DNA from 2 places in the Methylobacterium sp. BE186 genome. Region 1 is predicted to be linked to the other one. Evidence: predicted binding sites of a transcription regulator. Region 1 holds the regulator's gene; the other holds the start of a gene.
What was found. The regulator LexA, encoded in region 1, represses DNA repair genes until DNA is damaged. The targets are predictions, from matches to a motif close to TGTTCNNNNTGTGTTCNG.
Positions count from the first base shown of each region.

Region 1 (4,207 bases):
TCGCCTGCCTCACCGTCTACGACATGGTGAAGGCGGTCGATCGCGGCATGCGCATCGAGGGCATCCGGCTGCTCGCCAAGGATGGCGGCCGCTCGGGCAGCTATCGCGCGAAAGCCGGCGCGTGAGCGGCCTCCTGCCCGTCGCGGAGGCGCTGGGGCGCATCCTCTCCAGCGTGTCCCGGCCCGTCGAGGCGGAGCGCCTCGGGATCGCCGCCGCAGCCGGGCGGACGCTCGCGGAACCGGTCGCCGCGCTGCGCACGCAGCCGCCCTTCCCGGCCTCCGCGATGGACGGCTACGCCGTGCGCGGCGCCGACCTCGCCGGCATCCCCGCCCGGCTGCGGCTCGTCGGCACGAGCGCCGCCGGACATGGCTATGCCGGCCGGGTCGGCCCCGGCGAGGCCGTGCGCATCTTCACCGGCGCGCCCGTGCCGGAGGGAGCCGACGTGATCCTGATCCAGGAGAACGCGGAGGCCGAGGGCGACACGGTGACCGCGCGGGAAGGCGTATCCGCGGGCCGCTTCGTCCGGCCCGCCGGACTCGATTTCCGGGAAGGCGACGCGCTCCTGCAGGCGGGCGAGAGCCTCGACGCGCGCCGGCTCGCGCTCGCCGCCGCGGCCGGCCACGCGGAGGTCGCCGTGCGACGCCGTCCCCGGGTCGCGATCCTCGCCACCGGCGACGAGTTGGTGGCGCCGGGGGCGCCGGTCGCCTGGGACCAGATCGTCGCCTCGAACGCGCTCGCGCTCGCCGCTCTCGCCCGCGCGGCCGGAGCGGACCCGATCGACCTCGGCATCGCGGGCGACAGCCTGCCGGCGCTGGAGGACGCGATCCGCCGGGCCCGCGAGGTGCGCGCAGACCTGTTCGTCACCCTCGGCGGCGCGTCGGTCGGCGACCACGACCTCGTGCAATCGACGCTCGCCCGCGAGGGGCTCGAACTCGGCTTCTGGCGCGTCGCGCTGCGACCCGGCAAGCCGCTGATGCATGGCCGGCTCGGCGAGATGCTGGTCATCGGCCTGCCGGGCAACCCGGTCTCGGCCATCGTCTGCGGGATGCTCTTCGTGGTCCCGGCGATCCGCGCGCTCGTCGGAGATCCGCGGGCGGGTGCCGACCGCGACGAGCCGGCGACGCTCGGCCGCGATCTGCCGGCGAATGACGGCCGGGCCGACTACATGCGGGCCCGCCTCGACACGGCGCCCGATCGTCTGCCGGTCGCGCATCCCGAGGCGCGGCAGGATTCCTCGATGCTCTCGGTGCTCGGTCAAGCCGAGGCCCTTCTCGTGCGCCCGCCGCACGCGCCGGCCGCGAAGGCTGGCGAATCCTGCCGCATCCTGCGTCTCGACCGCTCGATCCTCTGATCTCGATCAGTATCGCCAAGCTGCGCTTGCGGAACACTTGCGGAACGTTTAACGTGTTCGCGCTTTGTTTCCGCGACCGCCCGCCGCGTCGCCCCGAGAGATGAGACTGCCCCATGCTGACGCGTAAACAGCTGGATCTGCTCCGCTTCATCCAGCAGCGGATGCGCGAGAGCGGCGTCCCGCCGTCTTTCGATGAGATGAAGGATGCCCTCGATCTCAAGTCGAAATCCGGCATCCACCGCCTCATCACGGCGCTTGAGGAGCGCGGCTTCCTGCGCCGCCTGCCGAACCGGGCACGGGCGATCGAGGTGATCCGCATGCCCGAGAGCCTCGGCCAGCCGGCCGGGTCGGGCAGCGAGGTGCGCCGCTTCACGCCGAGCGTCGTCGAGGGCGGCCGCACGCGGGCGCCGGCCGCGAAGCTGCCGACGACGCAGGCGACCGACGAGAACGGCCGCGCCATGACGATCCCCGTGATGGGGCGGATCGCGGCGGGCACGCCGATCTCGGCGATCCAGAACCAGAGCGCGTCGATCACCCTGTCGCCGGATTTCCTGGCGGGCGGCGAGCATTACGCGCTCGAGGTGCGCGGCGACTCGATGATCGAGGCCGGCATCCTCGACGGCGACCTCGTGGTGATCCGCAAGCAGGACACGGCCAACACGGGCGACATCATCGTGGCCCTCATCGACGACGAGGAGGCGACGCTCAAGCGCCTGCGCCGCCGCGGCTCCTCGATCGCCCTCGAGGCCGCGAATCCGTCCTACGAGACCCGCGTGCTCGGTCCCGACCGGGTCCGCATCCAGGGACGCCTCGTCAGCCTCGTGCGCCGCTACTGAAGCGATTCGGGGCCCGTCTCCGCAGACGCGGCACCCTCCTCCGGAGCGGCCTCGTCCGGGCTTGCCCGAGCGGTCGGAGAGCCCGGAATCTGCTGGGCGCGCGGCGCCGCGGCCGGGCGCCAGGGCGAGGATCCACCGAGACCGCGGGCCGTCGAGACGATTGGGCCGGAACCGGTGAGGCGGATCGCGACGGCGCCAGACCGCGCAAGATAGGCGCGGTCGATGACGAGCCCCGCCGCGCAGCCCGGCGGGGCGACTTGCGACGTGATGACGATGTCGGCGCGCGCGCAATCCTCGGTGAGCGCGCGCTTGTCACGCGCCAGCGCGATCCGGCGCCCGTCGAAGGCCCGCAGGGTGCAGCCGAGCCGGTCGCAGCGTCCCCCTTCCCCGGCCTCCGACGCCTTCCGCGCATCGCCGTCCGCCTTCATCCACTGCTCGAGGACGAAGGAGGAGGGCCGGCCAAGAGCGACGAGACGGCCCTCCTCGCCCCGCACCGCCGCGCCCCTCCCCTCGCGATCGATGAAGATGTCCTGGCGCTCGGGCGATGCGGCCAGGAGGAGGCCGAGGCCGAGCGGCACCACGCACAGGCATCGCAGGCGCGAGGCGGGTAGGACCGCGACGAGGAGGCCGGCGGCCAGCAGCGCGAGAGCGCCCGTGCCGAAGGCCGGCACCCCGACATTCGCCTGCCCGAGACCGCCGATCCAGCCCGAGATCGCGAGCATGCCGCGCACCGCCTGCCCCATCAGCCACCAGACCGGCTGATCGAGCGCGAACGGGTAGGCGAGGATCCCGAGCACCGCGGCCGGCATCACCACGAGGGAGACGAGCGGCAGCGTGAGGGCGTTGCCGACGAGGCCGAAGGGCTGGATCGTCTGGAAATGGTAGGTCGCGAAGGGGGCTGTGGCGATCTGCGCCACGAGCGTCGTCAGCAAGGTGCCGATCACGGCGCCCGCGGCCAGGGCGACGGACCGCCCGACCGGCCCGGCGCCCTCGCGCCGGAAGAGGCGCCCGTCGATGAAGCGGGCGCAGGCGATCAGGCCGGCCACCGCCCCGAACGACATCTGGAAGCTCGGGCCGAGCAACGCCTCGGGCTCGCGGGCGAGCGCCACGAGGGCGGCGAGCGCGAGGTTGCGCATGCTCAGGGCCGGGCGGTCGACGAGGATCGCGCCGAGCATGATCAGGGTCATGATCAGAGCCCGCTCGGCGGCGACGTCCCAACCGGAGAACGCACAATAGGCGGTGACGCCCACCATCGCGAAGCCGGACGCGATCTTCTTGATCGGCCACAGCAGGGCGCAATGCGGCACCAGCGCCAGCGCGGAGCGCACCAGCCAGAAGACGACGCCGGCCGCGAGCACCATGTGCAGGCCGGAGATCGAGACGACGTGGTAGATGCCCGCCGCCCGCAGCACGTCGTTGGTCTCCGGTGCGATGAGGCCGCGCTTGCCCGTCACCAGCGCGGCGGCCACGGCGCCGGCCTGCCCCCGTTCGCGTCGGTGATGCGCCGCGTGAGCGCGTTGCGCGCGTCGTCGATGCCGGCCGCGAGGCGAAGGGCGAGAGGCAGGGGCTCGGGCGGTGACCTCACCTCGATCGTCCCGACGAGGGAGCCCACGGCGCCGATGCCGCGGAAATAGGCGTCGCGCCCGAAATCGTAGCCGCCGGGACGCGCCGGCTCGGGCGGCGGCAGGAGGCGCGCCTTGGCCGCGATGAAATCGCCGGGCTTCAGGGCCTGCCGGGTCCGGTAGGTCACGCGCACCCGCAAGGGGCGCGCTTCGGGTGCCAGGGTTCCGAAGCTCGTGAGGCGCACCACGAGGCGCGCGCCCTCCTCCCGCTCGTCGAGGGCCTCGATCAGCCCCGTGAGGGGCGCGATGGTGGTCCGCGCGAGGATCGGGCCGGAAACGCGGGCGACGCGCCACGCCGCCGCCCCGAAGCCGAGGAAGGCGGCGGCGAGCGCGAGCGTCAGCGCGAGCGCGGCGGGCCTCGCACCGAGGACGGGCGTCAGCGCAAGGCACAGGCCGGC
Region 1 is NZ_JAVDVV010000011.1:76,597-80,803, forward strand. It holds gene moaC (cyclic pyranopterin monophosphate synthase MoaC) at 1-125, shown strand, start outside; gene glp (gephyrin-like molybdotransferase Glp) at 122-1,351, shown strand; gene lexA (transcriptional repressor LexA) at 1,465-2,187, shown strand; partial or broken gene J2X36_RS13545 (ComEC/Rec2 family competence protein) at 2,181-4,207, opposite strand, start outside.

Region 2 (4,207 bases), on a different contig from region 1:
GTCGATCTCGAGGAGGCGGTGGATCGTCTTCGCCTCGAGCCCGGTCTGCTCGCTCATGCGCTTGGCGGCGCGGCCCGTCGGGGCGGCGAGCAGGACCCGCACGCCCTTGGCGGTGAGGATGCGCAGGATCGAGTCGAGGGTCGATGTCTTGCCGACCCCGGGGCCGCCCGTGACGATCGCGAGCTTCGAGGCGAGCACCAGCCGCACCGCCTCCCGCTGGGAGGGCGAGAGGGTCTTGCCGGTGCGACCCTCGACCCAGGGCAGCGCCTTCTCGAGGTCGATCCCGCCCCAGGGCGGCGTGCCGGCGGCGCGCACGAGCAGGCGCTCGGCGATGACCCGCTCGGCTCCGTGCAGACCCTTCAGGAACAGGCAGGGCTGCCCGTCGAGGTCGTCGGCGATCACCTCCTCGGCCGCCCGGACCGCGCCCGCCACCGCGAGGCGCACCGCCTCCGCCTCGACCTCCAGGAGCTTGACGGCGAGCGCGGTGAGCTGCTCGGCGGGCAGGCCGCAATGGCCCTCGTCCATCGCCGTCTGCAGGGCGAAGCTGATCCCGGCCGCGAGGCGCTGGGGCGCGTGCTTCTCCATCCCCAGCCGCATCGCGATCGCGTCCGCCGTGCGGAAGCCGATGCCGCGGATGTCGCGGGCGAGCCGGTACGGGTCCTCCGTCATCACGGCGATCGAATCATGCCCGTAGGTGCGGAAGATGCGCACGGCGCGCGCCGTGCCGACCCCGTGCGCGTGCAGGAAGATCATGATCTCGCGCACGGCCTTCTGCTCGGCCCAGCCGGCGACGATCCGCTCGGCGCGCTTCCGTCCGATACCGGGCACCTCCGTGAGGCGCCCCGGCTCGGCCTCGATGATCTCGAACGTGTCTGCGCCGAAGAGCGCGACGATGCGCTTGGCCATCGCAGGGCCGATGCCGCGCATCTGGCCGCTGGCGAGGTAGCGCTCAATGCCCTCGACGCCGGTCGGCGGCGTCGCGGTCAACGAGGTCGCCTTGAACTGGAGGCCATGCGCCCGGTCCGAGACCCAGTGCCCGGTCGCGGTGATCCACTCGCCCGCGCCGATCGCGGGCGCGTGCCCGACGAGGGGGACGAGGTCGCGCTTGCCCCGCACCCCGACCTTGAGGACGCAGAACCCCGTCTCGGCGTTGTGGAACGTCACCCGCTCGACCGTGCCGGCCAGGATCTCGGCGGGCGCGCCCGTGCCGCGGTCGCTGTTCAGGTCCTGAGGCCGCACCATGCGGTTCACGATACCACCTCGGGCGGCATCCGCCTCACGCGGCGCGGCCGCGACCCTTCCTGCCCGGCCAGCCGAGGGCCACGAGACGGGCCTTGGCGTAGTCGCGAACCTCGTCGCGGGTGCCCGCGGGGAAGCCGTTCAGGATCCGCTGCGTCTCGGCATCGAGCATCAGGTCGGTCACCGCATTGACGCTGTCCGCCTCGTCGATCCGCCGCTTCAGGTCGCCCTCGGCCTCCGTGACCTCGTCGAACGGGTCGGCCGCCTCGAAATCCTCGTCGACCGCGCGGATCGGCACGCCCTGGGACTGGCGGAACTCGTCCGCCTCCTCCTCGCTGTAGACGAGGCCGTGCAGCTCGATCAGCTTGAGGATGACCCGGTCCTTCCCCCGCTTCTCGGCCATCGCGTAGACGTAGGCCGCCTGCTTGCCGGAGACCCGGTAGTTCACGTTGACGAGCGCCTCGCCGAGCGACCACTCGACCCGCTCCGTCCCGGGCTTGGTGCCCGGCAGCCGGCCGGTGACGAGAATCACGGCCTCGTCCCGCTCGGCCCGGATGAGGGTGGGCGGATCGAAGACGATCCCGGCCTGCGCGGCGATGCGCTCCAGCGTCTTGTGGTAGATGACGGCCGTGCCCTGCACGCGCCAGACATTGCCCCCGAAGGGCTCGCCGTAGCGCACGAGGATGTCGGCGATCTGCTTGTCGGCGGTCCGCATGGCGGCTCCGTTCGTGATATGTTCTTTTTGCGATATGGGGCGCGGGGGCGGGGCCGCGCAAGGGATGGAGCCCTGATCCCCTCTCCCATCCGGGAGAGGTCGGTTTGTCGGAACGCGGATCAGGTGAGGGATGCGCCTCGTCCGGAGCGATCGCACCCCTCACCCCGGCCCTCTCCCGAACGGGAGAGGGGGCGCGGCGCGCCGGGCGATGCGGAACGATCCGATCCTAGAACGGGATGTCGTCGTCGAGGTCGTAATTGCCCCGGCCGCCGCCACCGCTGCCGCCGTTCCCGTTGCCGCCGGTCGAGGCCGGGCGCCGCTCGGAGCTGGACGAGCGGCCGCCGCCGTAATCGCCGCCCCGCGAGCCGCCGCCGAAATCGCCGCCGCGGCTGATCTGGCCGCCGCCCTCCTCGTCGGAGCCCATCTCGGCCCCGCCGCCGCGCCCGTCGAGGATCGTCAGCTCGCCGCGGAAGCGCTGCAGCACCACCTCGGTCGTGTACTTCTCGACGCCGGAATTGTCGGTCCACTTGCGCGTCTGGAGCTGGCCCTCGACGTAGACCTTTGAGCCCTTGCGCAGGTACTGCTCGGCGACGCGAGCGAGGTTCTCGTTGTAGATCACGACCGAGTGCCACTCGGTCTTCTCCTTGCGCTCGCCCGACGCCTTGTCCTTCCAGGATTCGGACGTCGCCAAGCGCAGGTTCACCACCGGGTCGCCGGAGGCGAGGCGCCTCGTCTCGGGGTCGCGCCCGAGATTGCCGACCAGAATGACCTTGTTCACGCTGCCCGCCATCGCTCTCTCCTTGCTGTCGATCTCACTGGGCCGTCGCGGACCGGCGCATGCCCATCCTCAGGTTCTGGGGCCGTGAGCCGCCGCCCGCAATGCGGGTGCGCTGCCGGTCCACGAAAAACACACCTGGGGAACGCGCGCCGCGATCCGCCGTTCGTTCTACCTTTGTTCCATGCCCGGCGCAAGGGCCGACCCACGTCCGTGCGCGCGACACGCCATCCCCGCGCTCACGCGACATGGACGATCAGCTTCCCGAAATTGTGCCCCTTGAGCAGGCCGATCAAGGCGTCCGGCGCCTGTTCCAGGCCTTCGACGATGTCCTCGCGGTAGCGCACGCGTCCCTCCCTCAGCCAGCCGCCGACGTCGCGGGCGAAGGTCCTCGCCTGATCGGCGAAATCCGAGACGATGAAGCCCTGCAGCCGCAGCCGCTTCGTCAGGATCGCCCGCATCAGGGCGGGGGAGCGATCGGGCCCGGGCGGAAGCTCCGTGGCGTTGTAGCCGGAGACGAGGCCGCAGACGGGCACCCGGGCGAAGCCGTTGAGGAGCGGCAGGACGGCGTCGAACACGGCGCCCCCGACATTCTCGAAATAGACGTCGATGCCGTCCGGGCAGGCCGCGGCGAGTTGGCCGGGCAGGTCCTCGCCGCGATGGTCGATCGCGGCGTCGAAGCCGAGGTCCTGACGCAGATACGCGCATTTCTCCGGCCCGCCGGCGATGCCGACCGCGCGGGCTCCCTTGAGCCGGGCGATCTGTCCCACGAGGGAGCCGACCGGGCCTGAGGCCGCGGCGACGACGACGGTCTCGCCGGGCTTCGGGTCGCCGATGGTGAGGAGGCCGGTATAGGCGGTCATCCCCGGCATGCCGAGGATGCCGAGCGCCGTCGTCGCGGGGGCGAGGTTCGGGTCGACCCGGCGCAGGCCCCGGCCCGAGGCGACGGCGTAATCCTGCCAGCCCGAGAAGGCGGCGACGAGCTCGCCGACGGCGAAGTCCGGGTTGTTCGAGGCAACGACCTCGGCCACCACCTCCCCCACCATCACGGCTCCGATCGCGACGGGCTCCGCGTAGGATTTCGCGGCGCTCATCCGCCCGCGCATGTAGGGATCGAGGGAGAGCCAGCGGGTGCGCAGCAGGATCTCGCCCTCGCGCGGGGTCGGCACGCGCCCCTCCTCCAACCGGAAATGCGCTGGCGTCGGCTCCCCGTGGGGACGGGAGGCGAGGACGATGCGGCGGTTCACGGCGGCCATGGCGGGCTCCGGTTCTGCGGGCGCTCGAAGATGGGTTCTGCGGGTGTTTCGCGGTTCCTCCTCCGGCGAGATGGGGCGGAGGCGCCGACCCCGCAATCGCCCGCATGATCACCGCCCGTATGATCATCGCCTGTTGATCGTCCCGGTGCGGTCGGAGCGAGGGTCTGGCGCGTTGAGCGGGAGACTTGTGGGAGACCGACGATGCGACACCCCCTCCGGATG
Region 2 is NZ_JAVDVV010000006.1:88,029-92,235, reverse strand. It holds gene J2X36_RS08850 (ATP-dependent RecD-like DNA helicase) at 1-1,242, opposite strand, end outside; gene J2X36_RS08845 (trna delta -isopentenylpyrophosphate transferase) at 1,277-1,954, opposite strand; gene ssb (single-stranded DNA-binding protein) at 2,181-2,744, opposite strand; gene J2X36_RS08835 (NADP-dependent oxidoreductase) at 2,969-3,985, opposite strand; gene J2X36_RS08830 (DUF4174 domain-containing protein) at 4,187-4,207, shown strand, end outside.
Region 2: the regulator LexA is predicted to act here: its motif matches at 2,897-2,914, upstream of ssb (single-stranded DNA-binding protein).